One region of the Vreelandella lionensis genome, then DNA from elsewhere that is predicted to be linked to it. Evidence: predicted binding sites of a transcription regulator. Region 1 holds the regulator's gene; each other region holds the start of a gene.

What was found. The regulator PhoB, encoded in region 1, activates phosphate uptake and scavenging genes when phosphate is short. The targets are predictions, from matches to a motif close to TGTCATANNNNTGTCANA.
Region 2: a site for PhoB is predicted at 2,170-2,187, ahead of ACIGG6_RS14630 (PhoX family protein). Genes of this name have one in related genera too.
Region 3: a site for PhoB is predicted at 3,145-3,162, ahead of ACIGG6_RS11835 (DUF6482 family protein). Genes of this name have one in related genera too.

The regions. Positions count from the first base shown of each region.
Region 1 is NZ_JBITWC010000001.1:56,660-61,524, reverse strand. Features, by position in the region: gene ACIGG6_RS00330 (chorismate--pyruvate lyase family protein) at 1-374, shown strand, start outside; gene ubiA (4-hydroxybenzoate octaprenyltransferase) at 413-1,303, shown strand; gene phoB (phosphate regulon transcriptional regulator PhoB) at 1,413-2,102, shown strand; gene phoR (phosphate regulon sensor histidine kinase PhoR) at 2,105-3,397, shown strand; gene ACIGG6_RS00310 (hypothetical protein) at 3,717-4,016, shown strand; gene ACIGG6_RS00305 (hypothetical protein) at 4,592-4,865, shown strand, end outside.
Region 2 is NZ_JBITWC010000024.1:40,069-44,933, forward strand. Features, by position in the region: gene ACIGG6_RS14620 (Gfo/Idh/MocA family protein) at 1-533, shown strand, start outside; gene mgtE (magnesium transporter) at 627-1,985, opposite strand; gene ACIGG6_RS14630 (PhoX family protein) at 2,281-4,413, shown strand; gene ACIGG6_RS14635 (TetR/AcrR family transcriptional regulator) at 4,484-4,865, opposite strand, start outside.
Region 3 is NZ_JBITWC010000017.1:62,394-67,258, forward strand. Features, by position in the region: gene ACIGG6_RS11825 (replicative DNA helicase) at 37-2,697, shown strand; gene ACIGG6_RS11830 (hypothetical protein) at 2,781-3,074, shown strand; gene ACIGG6_RS11835 (DUF6482 family protein) at 3,214-3,516, shown strand; gene ACIGG6_RS11840 (thiol-disulfide oxidoreductase DCC family protein) at 3,537-3,923, opposite strand; gene ACIGG6_RS11845 (cryptochrome/photolyase family protein) at 3,920-4,865, opposite strand, start outside.

The sequences.
Region 1 (4,865 bases):
AGCGCGATGAAGCCTTGGCCCTAGGCATCGCGCCTCGCCGCTACGCGTGGCTGCGCGAGGTGGCGCTGTGTGTTGATGAAACGCCGTGGGTGGTAGCGCGTTCGGTGGCCCCGCTTCACCAGCTACAGGGAAAAGGTTTGGGGAAGTTGGGCGAGCGCTCGTTAGGCAGCTGGCTATTTCAGCAGCCCGACTTGGTTCGCGGGCCGCTGGAAGCCACGGCGACACCGCCACGTTTTACCCACCAGCAGCCGGGGCTATCGGCCAATAGCTTATGGGGGCGGCGCTCTGTCTTTGAACATGGTGGGCTTTCGTTACTGGTTCAGGAGTATTTTTTATCTACCATGGCGGATGCGCTGGGCCTTCCGTCGCGCTAGGCTAACGCAGCAGCTTTTTTGACGAGGTAAGCATGAGCATGGACCGTTCTCTGTTGCGCCCGACCGGGTGGGCCCGTTTGGCAGATTTCTTACAGTTAATGCGCTTGGACCGGCCCATTGGCACTTGGCTGCTGATGTGGCCAACGCTGTGGGCGCTGTGGGTCGCGTCAGAGGGCGTGCCGGGCCGCGATGTACTGCTGATTTTTATTGCCGGGGTATATGTGATGCGCGCCGCAGGCTGCGTGGTGAACGACTACGCCGACCGCCACTTCGATGGCCATGTTAAGCGTACCAAGCAGCGGCCACTGGCCACCGGTCGGATCAGCGAAACCGAAGCGCAGCTGCTATTTGTGGCACTGGTGGCCGCCGCCTTTATTTTAGTGCTGCTGACCAACTGGTTTACCGTGCTGCTCTCGCTTGGGGGTGTGCTGCTGGCATTTATTTATCCGTTTATGAAACGCTACACACACTTTCCCCAGGTGGTGCTCGGGGCGGCTTTCTCCTGGGCGATCCCGATGGCGTTTGGCGCGGTACTGGGGCATGTGCCGCTGGAAGGCTGGCTGCTATTTAGCGCTAACCTGCTGTGGACGGTGGCTTACGATACCCAATACGCCATGGTGGATCGTGACGATGATCTGAAAATCGGCATTAAATCCACCGCGGTGCTGTTTGGCAGCGCCGACCGTTTCATCATTGGCCTGCTGCAGCTTGCTACGCTGGCGTTGCTTACCTGGGTGGGGTTGCGGGTTGGGTTAGGCGGTTTTTTCTGGCTGGGTCTGGCGGGCATGGCAGCGACGTTTGCTCATCAGCAGCGATTAATTTTTCACTGTGACCGCGACCGCTGCTTCCAGGCGTTTCTGAATAACCACTGGTCAGGGCTCTTGGTGTTTGCCGGAATTGTTCTGAGCTGGTGGCCTGCAGCTGGCTAATTATGCTGGGTGTCATAGAATTGTCATTAAGTCATGGTGTCATCGTCACAGACATGTCATTGAACTGTTTTGTATAAACGAGTTTTCATAGAACACCGTGAGGCCCTGGATGACCGCCAAGACCGTACTGATTGTCGATGACGAGGCGCCCATTCGCGAGATGATCGCTGTGGCGCTGGAAATGGCTGACTATCGCGTGCTTGAAGCGGACAACGCCCAGGATGCCCATGCGATGGTGGTTGACCACCAGCCCGACCTGCTGCTGCTGGACTGGATGATGCCGGGCACCAGCGGCATCGAGCTGGCCCGTCGTCTCAAGCGCGAAGAGGCCACCGCTGAGCTGCCCATTATTATGCTGACCGCCAAAGGCGAAGAGGATAATAAAATTCAGGGCCTGGAGGCGGGTGCGGATGACTACATCACCAAGCCGTTTTCCCCCCGCGAGTTGGTGGCACGTCTTAAAGCCGTGCTGCGCCGGGCGACCCCGCGCGGTGTGGAAGACCCCATCGAAATCAATGGATTGCTGCTGGACCCAGTGAGCCATCGCGTCAGCGCCCATGGCAAAGCGCTGGAGATGGGCCCTACCGAGTACCGCTTACTGCAATTCTTTATGACTCACCAAGAGCGCGCCTATACCCGTAGCCAGCTGCTTGATCAGGTGTGGGGCGGCAATGTGTATGTAGAAGAGCGCACGGTGGATGTGCATATTCGCCGGTTGCGCAAAGCGCTAGGTGAAGCGCATCAGAATCTGATTCAAACAGTGCGGGGCACTGGGTATCGTTTCTCTGCTCGGGTGTAATCGTGCGTCTGTGGAGCCGTGAACTGTGGCGAATTATCTGGCTGGCTTTCCTGGGGATGTGCCTGGGATGGCTGCTGGGTTACCCCGGTTTCGGGTTAGCTGCGGGTCTAACGCTCTGTTTGGTGTATCAACTCCGCCAGCTTAGGGCGCTGTTCAAGTGGCTAACGCTCAACCCGCACGATGAGCCTCCTGCGGCAACTGGCATGTGGGGCGAGTTATTCGATCGCCTTTACCGTTACCAAAAAAGCCAGCGCATTACGCAAAGCCGGCTGCGAGCAACCCTCGCGCGTATTCAAGAATCCTCGGAAGCGATGCGTGATAGCGTCGTGATGCTGGATCGCCACGGTGATTTAGAGTGGTGGAACAGTGCCGCCACCGACATGCTAGGCCTGCAGACCGCCCATGACCGCGGTCAGCACATTACTAATCTGCTGCGCGACCCGCGTTTCATCAGCTACTTTAATGCCCGTGAGTACAGCGAGCCGCTCACGCTCACCTCGCCCATTGATGAGCGTCGCATTCTGCAGTACCAAATCACCCTGTATGGCGACGACGAGCGCTTGGTTATGGCGCGGGATATTACCCGCTTGCATCGCCTAGAGCAGATGCGCCGCGACTTCGTCGCTAACGTCTCCCATGAGCTGCGCACCCCACTCACCGTGCTTTCCGGCTATCTGGAAACCTACGGCGATCTTAAAGAGATGCTGCCACCGCGCCTGAGTAAAGGCATTGGTCAGATGGAAGAGCAGACCAAGCGTATGCAGAACCTGGTGAATGATCTACTGCTTTTGTCACGTCTGGAGATTGACCGAGGCGGCGAAGATCATCAGCCGCTTGAGGTTGGGTCGATGCTTGAGAGCATTCGCCGGGATGCGCTGGCGCTCTCGAACCAGCAGCATAGCGTTCAGGTGGCGTTGGAGTGCGAGGCGCGCCTGGTGGGCAGCGAGCAAGAGCTACGCAGCGCCATCTCAAACCTAGCGTTTAACGCAGTGCGCTATACGCCTGCTGGCAGCCAGATCACTCTCCGCTGGGTCGCAATGCCCAATGGCCGCGCCTGTATTGAAGTGGATGATGATGGTGAAGGGATTGATCCGGTGCATATCCCGCGCCTTACCGAGCGCTTCTACCGCGTTGATAAAGGGCGCAGTACGGCCACTGGCGGTACTGGTCTTGGCCTTGCCATTGTTAAACACGTTCTACTGCGCCATGATGCACAGCTTCAAGTGGAGTCGTTACCCGGTGAGGGGGCGTTGTTCCGCTGTGTTTTCCCGCCCTCCCGTGTCGTTAACAGCTAACACGGTGTCATACCACTCTTCGTCTTGGCTTGCATAAATTATGTATAAATGTGCCATATTGGCATGCAAGCATGGTCAAACACCGCGCATGTGTCATATGTAGCCAACTAATCATCTACTTAAGCCAGTGCTAGAGGGTTAATCGGCATAGTGGTTATTTTTATAAGTGTCTGTATATAAATAGATTTTATTTCTATTAAGAGTTTTTGGCATATCGGCTGCAATATACTTGTCAAGGAAGATTACCGCAGGAACTGGTAAGACAAGATGTCACTCTTCCTTAAATAGCGGTATTTCACAGCGATCGAGGAGGCGGAATATGATGTCCAAGGAACTACTCAAGAAAGCTGGTATTTTAGGTGTAGCGTTTGGTCTGGTAGCAAGCCCACTGACATTTGCTCAAGAGCCTGCAGATCCGGCAGACAACATTTCTCCAGATGAGCAGCCGGTCGAAGCTCAGTCTAACGACTCAGCTATGCCGTCTGATCATGACAAGAAAAATTTAACCCATGACGAGGGTGATAACGCCAGCGACATGGAACCAAACTCCATGAGTGATGACTCGGATGCTACCTATGACAGCACCGAAGAACTCCCAGAAGAAAATAGTGGTATGTAACAAGTAACATTTCTTTGCAAAGCTGTAAAAAACTCTTACGCTTAAGGAGTGAGCAACTAGAGAGGCAAGGATGTCTCATCGCAAGAATGCTCAATGATTCAAGGAATGAATCAAAAACGATCAATACACTGGTCAGGGTAAATTCCAAGGTTGGAGCCCCGCAAAAGGATTGGAAGCCAGATGTAAGTATCGTGTAAAAGTAAGAGTTCTCAAGACCCCGCCCTGCGGGGTCTAATTTTTTGTGCCTAACACATAAACCCCAGCGAATGGCATGGCTGCCCTCTTAGCGGGGATAATGAAGCGGTTGGGCAGCAAGGCAAGTGAGTCAATTTGCGCCACTTAACCGACGCATGTGCCATTATTACACAATATATTTGTATGAATGATGATTTTGCAGCTTTATATTGCGCGCAATTAAAAATAAATAAGTTTATGTTTTTAAAAGATATTTAATTAATTTAGTATTTTTGGCATCACGTATGCATTGCCAAGATGTAAAGTTAGCCATTAGTCGTAGGCGCTTAATTGGTTTCCACCCTACGTCGACTGGCTCAATGTTAAAGGAGTAGTAATTTATGTTTTTCAAAGAGTTAGCTAAAAAATCTGCAGTGTTAGGTGTTGCTTTTGGTTTGGTAGCAAGTCCGATGGCATTTGCCCAAACATCCATTGAACTCAACAAAGACCGCTCTGCAGGACACGATGTGATTCAGCCTAGCTCGCACAATACGTCAGGCCCGGCTCAGTACTCTGCTAGTGACTTGACCCATGATGAAGGCGATACGCTGGACTACTCCACTTCAAGTAGCGTCAGCGATTCCAACAGCGTGGCTACCAGTAAAGCTGGCTATG
Region 2 (4,865 bases), on a different contig from region 1:
TTTTAACTGGGCAGCGTATTAAGGAGGTGTGCGGTCAACTACAGACCGTTATCGCGATGCGACCGAAGGCCGACGGTAGAGGAATGGCCGCAGTGGAGAACGACGATCACGCCCAGGCGATGCTGCGTTTTGATCGTGGGTTAATTGGTAATATCGAGACGTCCCGAGTGGCCGCTGGGCGCAAAATGGGGCTGGCTTACACGCTAACAGGTACGAAAGGCGCTATCGTGTTTGATCAAGAGCGCATGAGCGAGCTACAGCTATATCGCCATAGTGATGCTCCAGGAAGGCGCGGTTTTACAACGTTGCTAGCAGGCCCCGAACACCCTGACTATGCCGCTTTCAGCCCCGCACCGGGCCACGGCCTGGGTTACAACGATCAGAAAATTATCGAGGTGCGCGATCTAGTGGAAGGCATTATCAACGATCGCCCCCTTTATCCTGATTTTCGCGAAGCTGCCCGCGTTAATCGACTAATCGATGCAATTGAAGCTTCGGATCAACAAGGCAAGTGGGTTGAGGTATCGCTTTAGAGCTGAATCATAACGCGATATTTAACAGATACCGGTTAGGCAAGCCCACTGACGCTGAAGCGATGGCTTCAAGGTCAGTGGGATGTTCAAGGATTACAAAATAATCATCGTCGCCAGTCCTAAGAACGATAGAAAGCCCACCACATCCGTGACCGTGGTCAGGATCACCGCGCCGGATAGAGCAGGGTCAATTTGCAGCCTTTTGAGTACCAGGGGGATCAGTACACCAGACACATTGGCGAGGCTCATGTTGATAAAAATCGCTAAAGTGATGACGAGGGTGATCAGAGGGTCGCTAAACCACAAGTAGGAAATACCGCCGACCACCAGCGCCCATACCAAGCCATTCAGCATGCCCACCCACAGCTCTTTGTTGTAGAGCCACTGCTTGTTGTTACCGGCGATTTGCCCAAGCGCTAAGCCGCGAATGACCACTGTTAGCGTCTGGCTGCCAGCAATCCCGCCCATGCTGGCGACCACCGGCATGAGGATAGCGAGCGCTACAATTTGATCCAGCACCGCTTCAAACTGACCGATCACAAAGGCGGCTAGAAAGGCGGTTAATAGGTTGATACCAAGCCAAATGCCGCGGCTCTTGGCACTGCGCAGAATAGGGGTGAACACTTCCTCTTCGTCGCTCACGCCCGACATGTGTTTCAGCGTCATGTCTGCGTCGTCTTGAGTTATTTCCAGTACGTCGGCGGCGTTTAATTGGCCTACCAGTAGCCCGTCGCTATCACATACCGGCACAAAGGGCAGCTCTTTGGAGCGCAGCAGGGCGGCGGCTTCGCTGACTTTCATCTGGTCGTTGAGCGTGTAGGGAGCATCGTCCATGAACTCGTCCACGGTGCTCTCCTGGGGCTGTTTGACCAAATCAATCAGCGTCAGGGTGCCCAGCAGGCGCTTCTCCTTATCGGTGATCATCACTTGCTGAGAATCATCATCCAGCAAGTGATGAATACGGATATAGCGCTGTACCGCTTCCAACGACACACCCTGTTTAACATTGACCGTTTCCGGGTCCATGTAGCGGCCAACCATGTCCTCTTCATAGGCATGAAGATTCTCGACCTGGGCGCGGATCTCCTGGTCTAGGCTGGCGTAGACGGTGGTTTTGATCTCTTCGTCAGCAACATCGAGAACCTCGGCGACTTCCTGGGCATCCAGGCCCTTAACAATTTGCTCAACGTCGCTGGCGGTCAGGTCTTCGATGTAGTCGGCACGGATGTCTTCATCGACTTCGGCCAGCACCTCGCCGAGCATCGTTTCTGGAATGTACTCCCACAGCAAATCACGGGTTTTGGCGGGAAAAGACTCAAGAGTGCGCGCAATCGCTAAAATATCGAGCTCATTAAACAGCTCGTTTAAGGCAGCGGTATCTTCTTCGTCTAGCAACTTTTGAAGATAGAGCAGCTGCTCCTCGGTGTTGGTGTATTTCTCTTCATCGCGCATAGAGTCCATCCTTTGGGGAATTAATTTTTAACACAACTACTTGAAAGCGCTTGATGGCTCACTATGAATCTTATCGATAGCCTGGGTTGAAAGCCATGCAGGCTTATTGACCGGCATAATTAAGGAGAGCGTAGTGACGCATGGTGGCTGATGAGCTTATCCGCAGCATTATTCATATAGCGCCTGCCATCGAACCGTCATTAAAAAGTCGCTTACCCGTCATACATATTTCATTTTGCGCTACTAGCCTCTTCAAAAACCGTTATGACCATGTCCATGACTACGAGGGGGCTCCATGAGCAAGGAAATCGAAGATCACCGTCTGTTTAACCAAAGTCACAACCAGCCGTTTGCAGAGGTGCTGGCTCAGCACGTCTCCCGTCGCGACGTAATGCGAGGTGGTCTAGGGTTAGCGGCGGCGTCCATGCTGGGGTTTGGCGGTGCCGCGCAGGCGCTCGCGGGCGAGCAGGCAAAGACGCCGCTCACACTGGCCTTTGAGGCCGTACGCGGTTCTCGCACCGATGCCGTGGTCGTGCCGGAGGGTTACGTAGCCCAGGTGTTAGTGCCCTGGGGCACGCCGCTACAGGCAGGCCAGGAGTGGCAGGCCGACCAGCCCATGACACCCGAGCTTCAGGCGATGAGCGTGGGCATGCATCACGACGGCATGGCCGGTTTTGCCCTGGATGCGGATAACGCCTCGCGCCATTTTGTACTGGCGCTAAACAACGAGTACATTGACCAAGACGCGCTGTGGGCGCCCCAAGGTGGGCCGACCAATGCCGAGGCGGGCGCGCGTCCAGCGGACGAATCGCGCACCGAAATCAATGCCCACGGCGTCACGTTGGTTGAAGTTGAGAAAGACGCCAGCGGCCAGTGGTCTCACGTTGCCAATTCGCCCTATAACCGCCGCTTCACCAGCGCCACGGTGATGGATCTTGCTGGACCCGTCGCGGGTAGCGACTATGTAAAAACCCAGTTCTCCCCTGACGGCACGCAAACCCGCGGCACCAACAACAACTGCGGTAACGGCGTGACTCCCTGGGGCACCTATATCGCCTGTGAAGAGAACTGGCCCGATATCTTCGTCAACCGTGGCGAGCGCTTCCAAGATGATGCGCGCATCGGTATTCCTACGGATAAAAGCCGCTATGGCTGGGATACCTCAGCGGGCGACGCCACCGAGCAGAACGGTGAGTTTGCCCGCTTTGACATCACTCCACGCGGTGAGCGTGCCGAAGATGACTACCGCAACGAGGCACGTACCTTCGGCTACCAAGTAGAAGTCGACCCCTACAGCGGTGCTCGCGCGGTGAAGCGCACGGCGCTGGGACGTTTCCGTCATGAAGGGTGCTGGCTGGGCAAATTAGAAGCGGGCAAGCCCATCGTTTACTATTCAGGCCACGATGCCCGTAACGAGTATGTCTATAAGTACGTCTCTGATGCCGCCTGGGATCCCGCCGATGCCAACCGCCCCGGCGCAGAGTACGACCGCCTCGCCATTGGCAGTAAATACATGAATAACGGCACGCTCTTTGTGGCGCGCTTCCATGCTGATGGCAGTGGCGAGTGGCTGCCGCTCACACCGAGCGCCAAGACCCAGGATGGTCGCACGCTGGCCGCCGCACTTGGCCTGGCCGAGAACGACTTGGCAGGAATCATCATCAACACCTGCGATGCCGCCGACCTGCTGGGCGCCACGCCGATGGACCGCCCAGAGTGGGCCACGGTAGACCCGGCCTCGGGTGAGGTGTATCTAACGCTGACGAACAACACCCAGCGCAGTGAAGAGGGCTCCGATGCCACCTTCACTAACGACGGCAGCGAGCTTACCCAGCCGGGCGTTGGCTTCGCTACCGCCCCTGCGAACGCCTCCAATCCCCGCGCCAATAACGAGGCCGGGCACGTGATTCGTTGGCGGGAGAGCCGCTTGCCCAACGCCTTCACCTGGGAAGTGTTCGTGTTTGGCGCAGCAGCCGACGACGCGGATAACCACTCCGGGCTAAACGAGATGAACCAGTTCGCCAGCCCCGATGGCCTGTGGTTCGATGAGCGTGAAGATGGCCAAGGTATCCTGTGGATTCAGACCGACAACGGCTATGAAGGCGTTACCGAGCACACCAACGACCAGCTACTGGCCGTAGTGCCCAATGGGCTGGAGGATATTCGCGGCACCGGGCCGGTGATTAACAGCAGCAACCAGCAGCAGCTCAAACGCTTTGCGGTCGGCCCGAACGGGTGTGAAGTAACCGGCATCTTTGCCACGCCGGATAAAACCGCGCTGTTTATTAACATCCAACACCCCGGCAACTGGCCCGCCGATGGCAACGCCCTGGTGCAAGACGCCACCGCTGCCGCCAGCGGCCAGGTACGCCCCCGCGCCGCTACCGTGGTGATTCAGAAGCGCGATGGTGGGCCGGTGGGGGTGTAAACCGCTAACGTGCTACCGCTGTTTCAAGCAGTCACCAAAGCCTCGCGAATGCGGGGCTTTTTAATGAGCATCAGCGCCGCCCATACGCCATTAAAAACACGTCTACAGCGCTGGTGATCTGGCGCTTTAGCTCGTCATCCGTGGGCGGTGGGCGTACGCCCATACGAACTTCTTTGGTCAGCATCCCCTGCCACATGCTGCAGAGTTGATCGGCAGCTAGCGCGGGGGCGGGCAGGGTGAGGTGGCCTGCGCTGGCCAGTCCTTCCAGTTTTTCCCGCAGCCACTGGCTAATAGCCCAGGGGCCTGCCTCAAAAAAAGCCTGTAACAGCTTGGGGTGCTGTTCACCCTGCTGACTCATCACCCGTTCGACCGCCAATACATGGGGCTCCAGTAAAAAGCGCACCATGCCGATGCCTACCTCAATGAGCGATTGGCGTACCGCGTCGTGGGTG
Region 3 (4,865 bases), on a different contig from region 1:
AAGGAAGCTGCCCGGCTAAGATAAGCGCCGTTGGCAATGCGTTATTTTAAGGAGCTCGCTATGCAGGACCAGCCTTCTGCTGATCAAGAAACGGCGGCGCTTAAGCTGCCGCCGCACTCGCTAGAGGCGGAGCAGTCGGTGTTAGGCGGGCTTATGTTGGACAATCAGGCGTGGGACAACGTCTCTGAGCGCTTGGTAGCCGACGATTTTTATCGTTATGAGCACCGGTTGGTGTTCAATGTCATGATTCATCTAGCGGAGTCAGGGCAGCCGCTAGACGTAGTCACGCTTTCCGAAGCGCTGGAAGCCCGTGACCAGTTAGATACTGTAGGCGGGCTCGGGTTTTTGGCAGAGCTGGCCCGCAATACACCCTCAGCCAGCAACATTCGCGCCTATGCAGATATTGTTCGCGAACGCGCCACGCTGCGTAAGCTGATTCGGGCAGCCAATCAAATTGCTGAAGGGGCGTTCTCTCCGCAAGGGCGGCCCGCCGATGAGCTGTTAAACGAAGCCGAGCGGCTAGTGTTTCAAATTGCCGAAGAGCGGCCGAAAACCGGTGGCCCTATCGGCATGAGCGAGCTGCTCACAAAGGCCGTAGACCGCATCGATGAGTTGTTTAATCTCAAAGGCGAAATGACCGGTCTTTCCACTGGCTTTCGCGATTTAGATGAGATGACCTCCGGCCTACAGCCTTCTGATTTGGTGATTATTGCCGGTCGTCCTTCTATGGGTAAGACCACCTTCGCCATGAATTTAGTAGAGCATGCGGTGATTGCCAGCGATAAGCCCGTCATGGTGTTCTCTATGGAGATGCCCGCCGAATCGTTAATGCTGCGTATGCTCTCTTCGCTAGGGCGCATTGACCAAACGCGGGTCCGCTCGGGGCAGTTAGAAGATGAGGATTGGCCCCGCCTTACCTCAGCGGTGAATCTACTTAAAGACAAGCAGCTGTTCATCGATGATACCGCCGCGCTCTCACCCAATGAGATGCGCTCACGCTTGCGCCGCGTGGTACGCGAGCACGGCAATATGGCGCTGATCATGATCGATTACCTTCAGCTGATGCAGATCCCAGGCTTTTCTGAAAACCGCACCGGTGAGATCTCTGAAATCTCCCGCTCACTCAAAGGGTTGGCAAAAGAGTTTCAGTGCCCGGTTGTGGCGCTTTCGCAGCTGAACCGCTCGCTAGAGCAGCGCCCCAACAAGCGCCCCGTGATGTCGGATTTGCGCGAATGTGTCACGGGAGACACGTTGGTCATGCTGGCTAATGGAGAGCGACAGCCCATTCGCGAGCTGGTAGGGCAAACGCCTAGCGTTGTCTCGTTAGGGGAGAACGGTAGGCTCCATCGCTCCGCCACGGATCTAGTGTGGTCAGTGGGTGCCAAACCTATATTTGAAGTCTCCCTCGCTAGTGGGCGGCGCATTCGTGCCACTGCTAAGCATCGCTTAAAAGCACTGTGGGATTGGAAAGCTGTGGCCGAGCTGAAGGTGGGTGACCGTATTGCGTTAGCAAGGCAACTCCCCGAGCCAGAGAACCCGGTGGTATGGGAGGAGCACGCGCTTATACTGCTATCCCATTTGTTGGGCGACGGCAGCTATGTCAAAGGCCAACCGCTACGTTACACCACGGCCAGCGAGGCGAATAGTGAGGCTGTCCAGCGCGCCGCTGAGCAATTTGGTTCAACCGTTACCCGCCATGCCGGGCGTGGTAACTGGCATCAGCTCGTCATTGCTGGTAATGGCAATCGCTGGCATGCACAAGGGGTAGGGCGTTGGTTGAAATCATTGGGGATTTTTGGGCAGCGCTCTGCTGAAAAGTATATTCCTAGCGATGTTTTCAAGCTCTCCAATCAGCAGCTGGCGCTATTTATGCGTCATCTGTGGGCAACCGACGGCAGCATGACGACGGATAAAAATGGCCGAACCCGACTCTACTTCGCAACGGTTAGCCGTCGCCTTATTGATGACGTTAGCGCCCTGCTGCTGCGCTTCGGTATTGTGGCCAGAATTCGTCACGTTCTATCGGGTGAAGGTGGCGGATGGTATACCGCAGATGTATCGGGAAGCGAGCAACAGCAGCGCTTCGCCCGGCTGATTGGTGCATTTGGTCATCAGCAGCCAGCGCTGGAGCGAATTAAAGCGGCAACGATGACGGCCAACACCAATATCGATACCTTGCCGCAGGAAGTATTCGATCACGTTAAACAAGCCATGGCGGCGAAAGGGATCAGCCAGCGGCAAATGGCAGCGATGAGAGGAACGGCCTATGGCGGCGCATCGCACTTTAGCTTCGCACCTTCACGTGCCACGCTCAGCAGTTACGCTGACGTGCTCGGTGATGCTGCTTTATCGCAAATAGCCTCCAGCGAGCTATTTTGGGATCAGGTCGTTGAGATACGTTCCTGTGGGGAAGAAGAGGTGTTTGACTTAACCGTACCGGGGGATGCGTGCTGGTTAGCCGACGGTATCGTGAGCCATAACTCGGGAGCGATCGAGCAGGATGCAGACGTCATTGCCTTCGTTTACCGGGATGAGGTGTATAACCCGGATAACCCTGACAACCAGGGGATTGCGGAGCTGATCATCGGTAAGCAGCGTAACGGGCCGATTGGTACGGTGCACATGGCCTTTATTGGTAAATACACGCGCTTTGAGGACCTGGCTCCCGATAGCTACGGCGAAGCGTTTGGCGATTAACTTGAGCGACATGGGGGAGAACGTATAATGCGCAACCCTATTGAGCAGATAGCCTTGAGCAGATAGATAGACAGGAGTAGCAAATGGCAGGTGGTTTTAGGCGCGGTAACCGCAAACGTCTTCCTAAGTTGGAAGGCCGTGGTGAACTCCAGTCGCTAGAGCGCGAGGGGCCTTTTAAAGAGTGGCTGGGCATGCCCGACCTTTATCGCTACTTTCTGGTAGTGGAGGGAGAGAAGTACAGCTACCAAACGGAAGATGCTGAGCTTCCCGTCGCGGTCGGCGACAAAGTAGTGTTTCGGTACAAAGAGACCAAAGGCGGTAATTGGATTGACCGCAACTCGCTGGGTAAGGCGATTGACCCGTCCGAGTATCAGTAAATCGACCATAAGTTGACGAATTGGTCAGGAACTCTTTTCTGTTATTGTCCTCTTAGGCAGTTAGTGCCAAGGTAATATTATTGTCATGGGGCCACGTCATGCTGTGCTCCATGACGATGACCAATAACAGGAGGGAACCATGGAACTGAAAGCGCTCAAACAGTTCGTCGCGAGTCACGACAACTTTGAAATTCGGGTGATTACCCATTCGGGAAGCCGCTTCTACCAAGTAGAGCTAGAAGATGTAGAAGGCGAACGCCATATGCTGATGCAACGTAATAAGCCGATGCTGTTCCGTTCATTAGATGACGTTTATCTGGAGCTAAAACGTGCAGGCATCCATCGCGCTTACCTGGTGCAACATGTGCCGCAGGATGAAGTGATTGGTCGCGACGCCCATTACAGCTCGCCGCTGACCTCGCGCATGCCGCTAGTGTTTTAATCACTGGTTCACGGTTTAACCTAACGCTTTTCCCACCACAGCCCCAGCCGGATACGGCGTCGGGCAAAAAAACGGTAGCCTGCATCCATCATGCTTCGCAGGCCCGGTAAGCAAGAAAGTCTTACCAGCCGCCGGTAGCCCAACACCGCATACAGGGCCCGGCTGGCGTCCATGCCGATAAACCACCTCCCCTGATTATCCTGCACATGCAGCTGCCCCATCATGGCATCGAAGCTGCGGCCGATTTCGCTTGCGTTAAACTCATTGCTTTGAATATCGATAAGCCTTACGCGCTCTTGATGACGGTGCTTGACAAGCCAAGCAACTTCGACCCGACAAAATGGGCAGTGGCCATCGTGATAAAGCGTGACGGGGGCCTGTGCGTTTAGCGTCGCGAATCGGCTCATGAGCGGGTCTCCTGATGAGAATAGCCTTGCGTGTGGGCTGGCTGGCCGTAGCCTTCACTGGTGGGTAGCTTGGCGAGAAACTGCTCTGCCTGCTGGCGAATCGCCTCGCGTTTCTCCTCTTTCATGCGCGAAAGCGAACCGTAGATGAGTTTCATGCGCGGGTTGCGGTTGAGCTGTTCGGCGTTGGTTTCCAGAAAATGCCAATAAAGGCTATTAAACGGGCAGGCCTTGGGGCCAGTGATCTCTTTGGGAGAGTAGCGGCAGTGCTGGCAATGGTCGGACATTTTATCGATGTACTTACCCGACGCGCAGTAGGGCTTGGAGCCCATCAGCCCTCCATCTGCATGTAACACCATACCCAGCGTGTTCGGCAGTTCCACCCATTCGCTGGCATCTGCATAAACGGCCAGATACCAGTCACACAGCGCCTCGGGCTTTATGCCGCAGAGCAGGGCAAAGTTGCCGGTCACCATGAGCCGCTGGATATGATGAGCGTAGCTATTATCGATGGTCATTTGGATAGCACGCTGTAGGCAGCGCATGTCGGTATCCGCATCCCAATAGAAGGCAGGAAGCTCGCGGGTAAACCCTAGCTGATTCTTCTGTTTGTAGCCGGGCATTTGGGTCCAGTAAAGCCCACGCACATACTCCCGCCAGCCAAGGATCTGGCGGATAAACCCTTCCACCGCATTAATCGGCGCCTTGCCCGCATGGTAGTGCGCCTCGGCGGCTTCGCACACTTCAACAGGGGAGAGCAGGCCGATATTCATCGCCGCAGAGAGCCGCGAGTGGTAGAGAAAAGGTGCGCTATCGCTGATCGCATCCTGGTAGCGGCCAAAATCCGCCAGCCCGTGCTCTATAAAGTGGTGTAAATCGACCAGAGCCTGGCGGCGTGTTACCGGTAGATTAAACGTCTCCATCGACCCCATGTGGTCGTCAAAA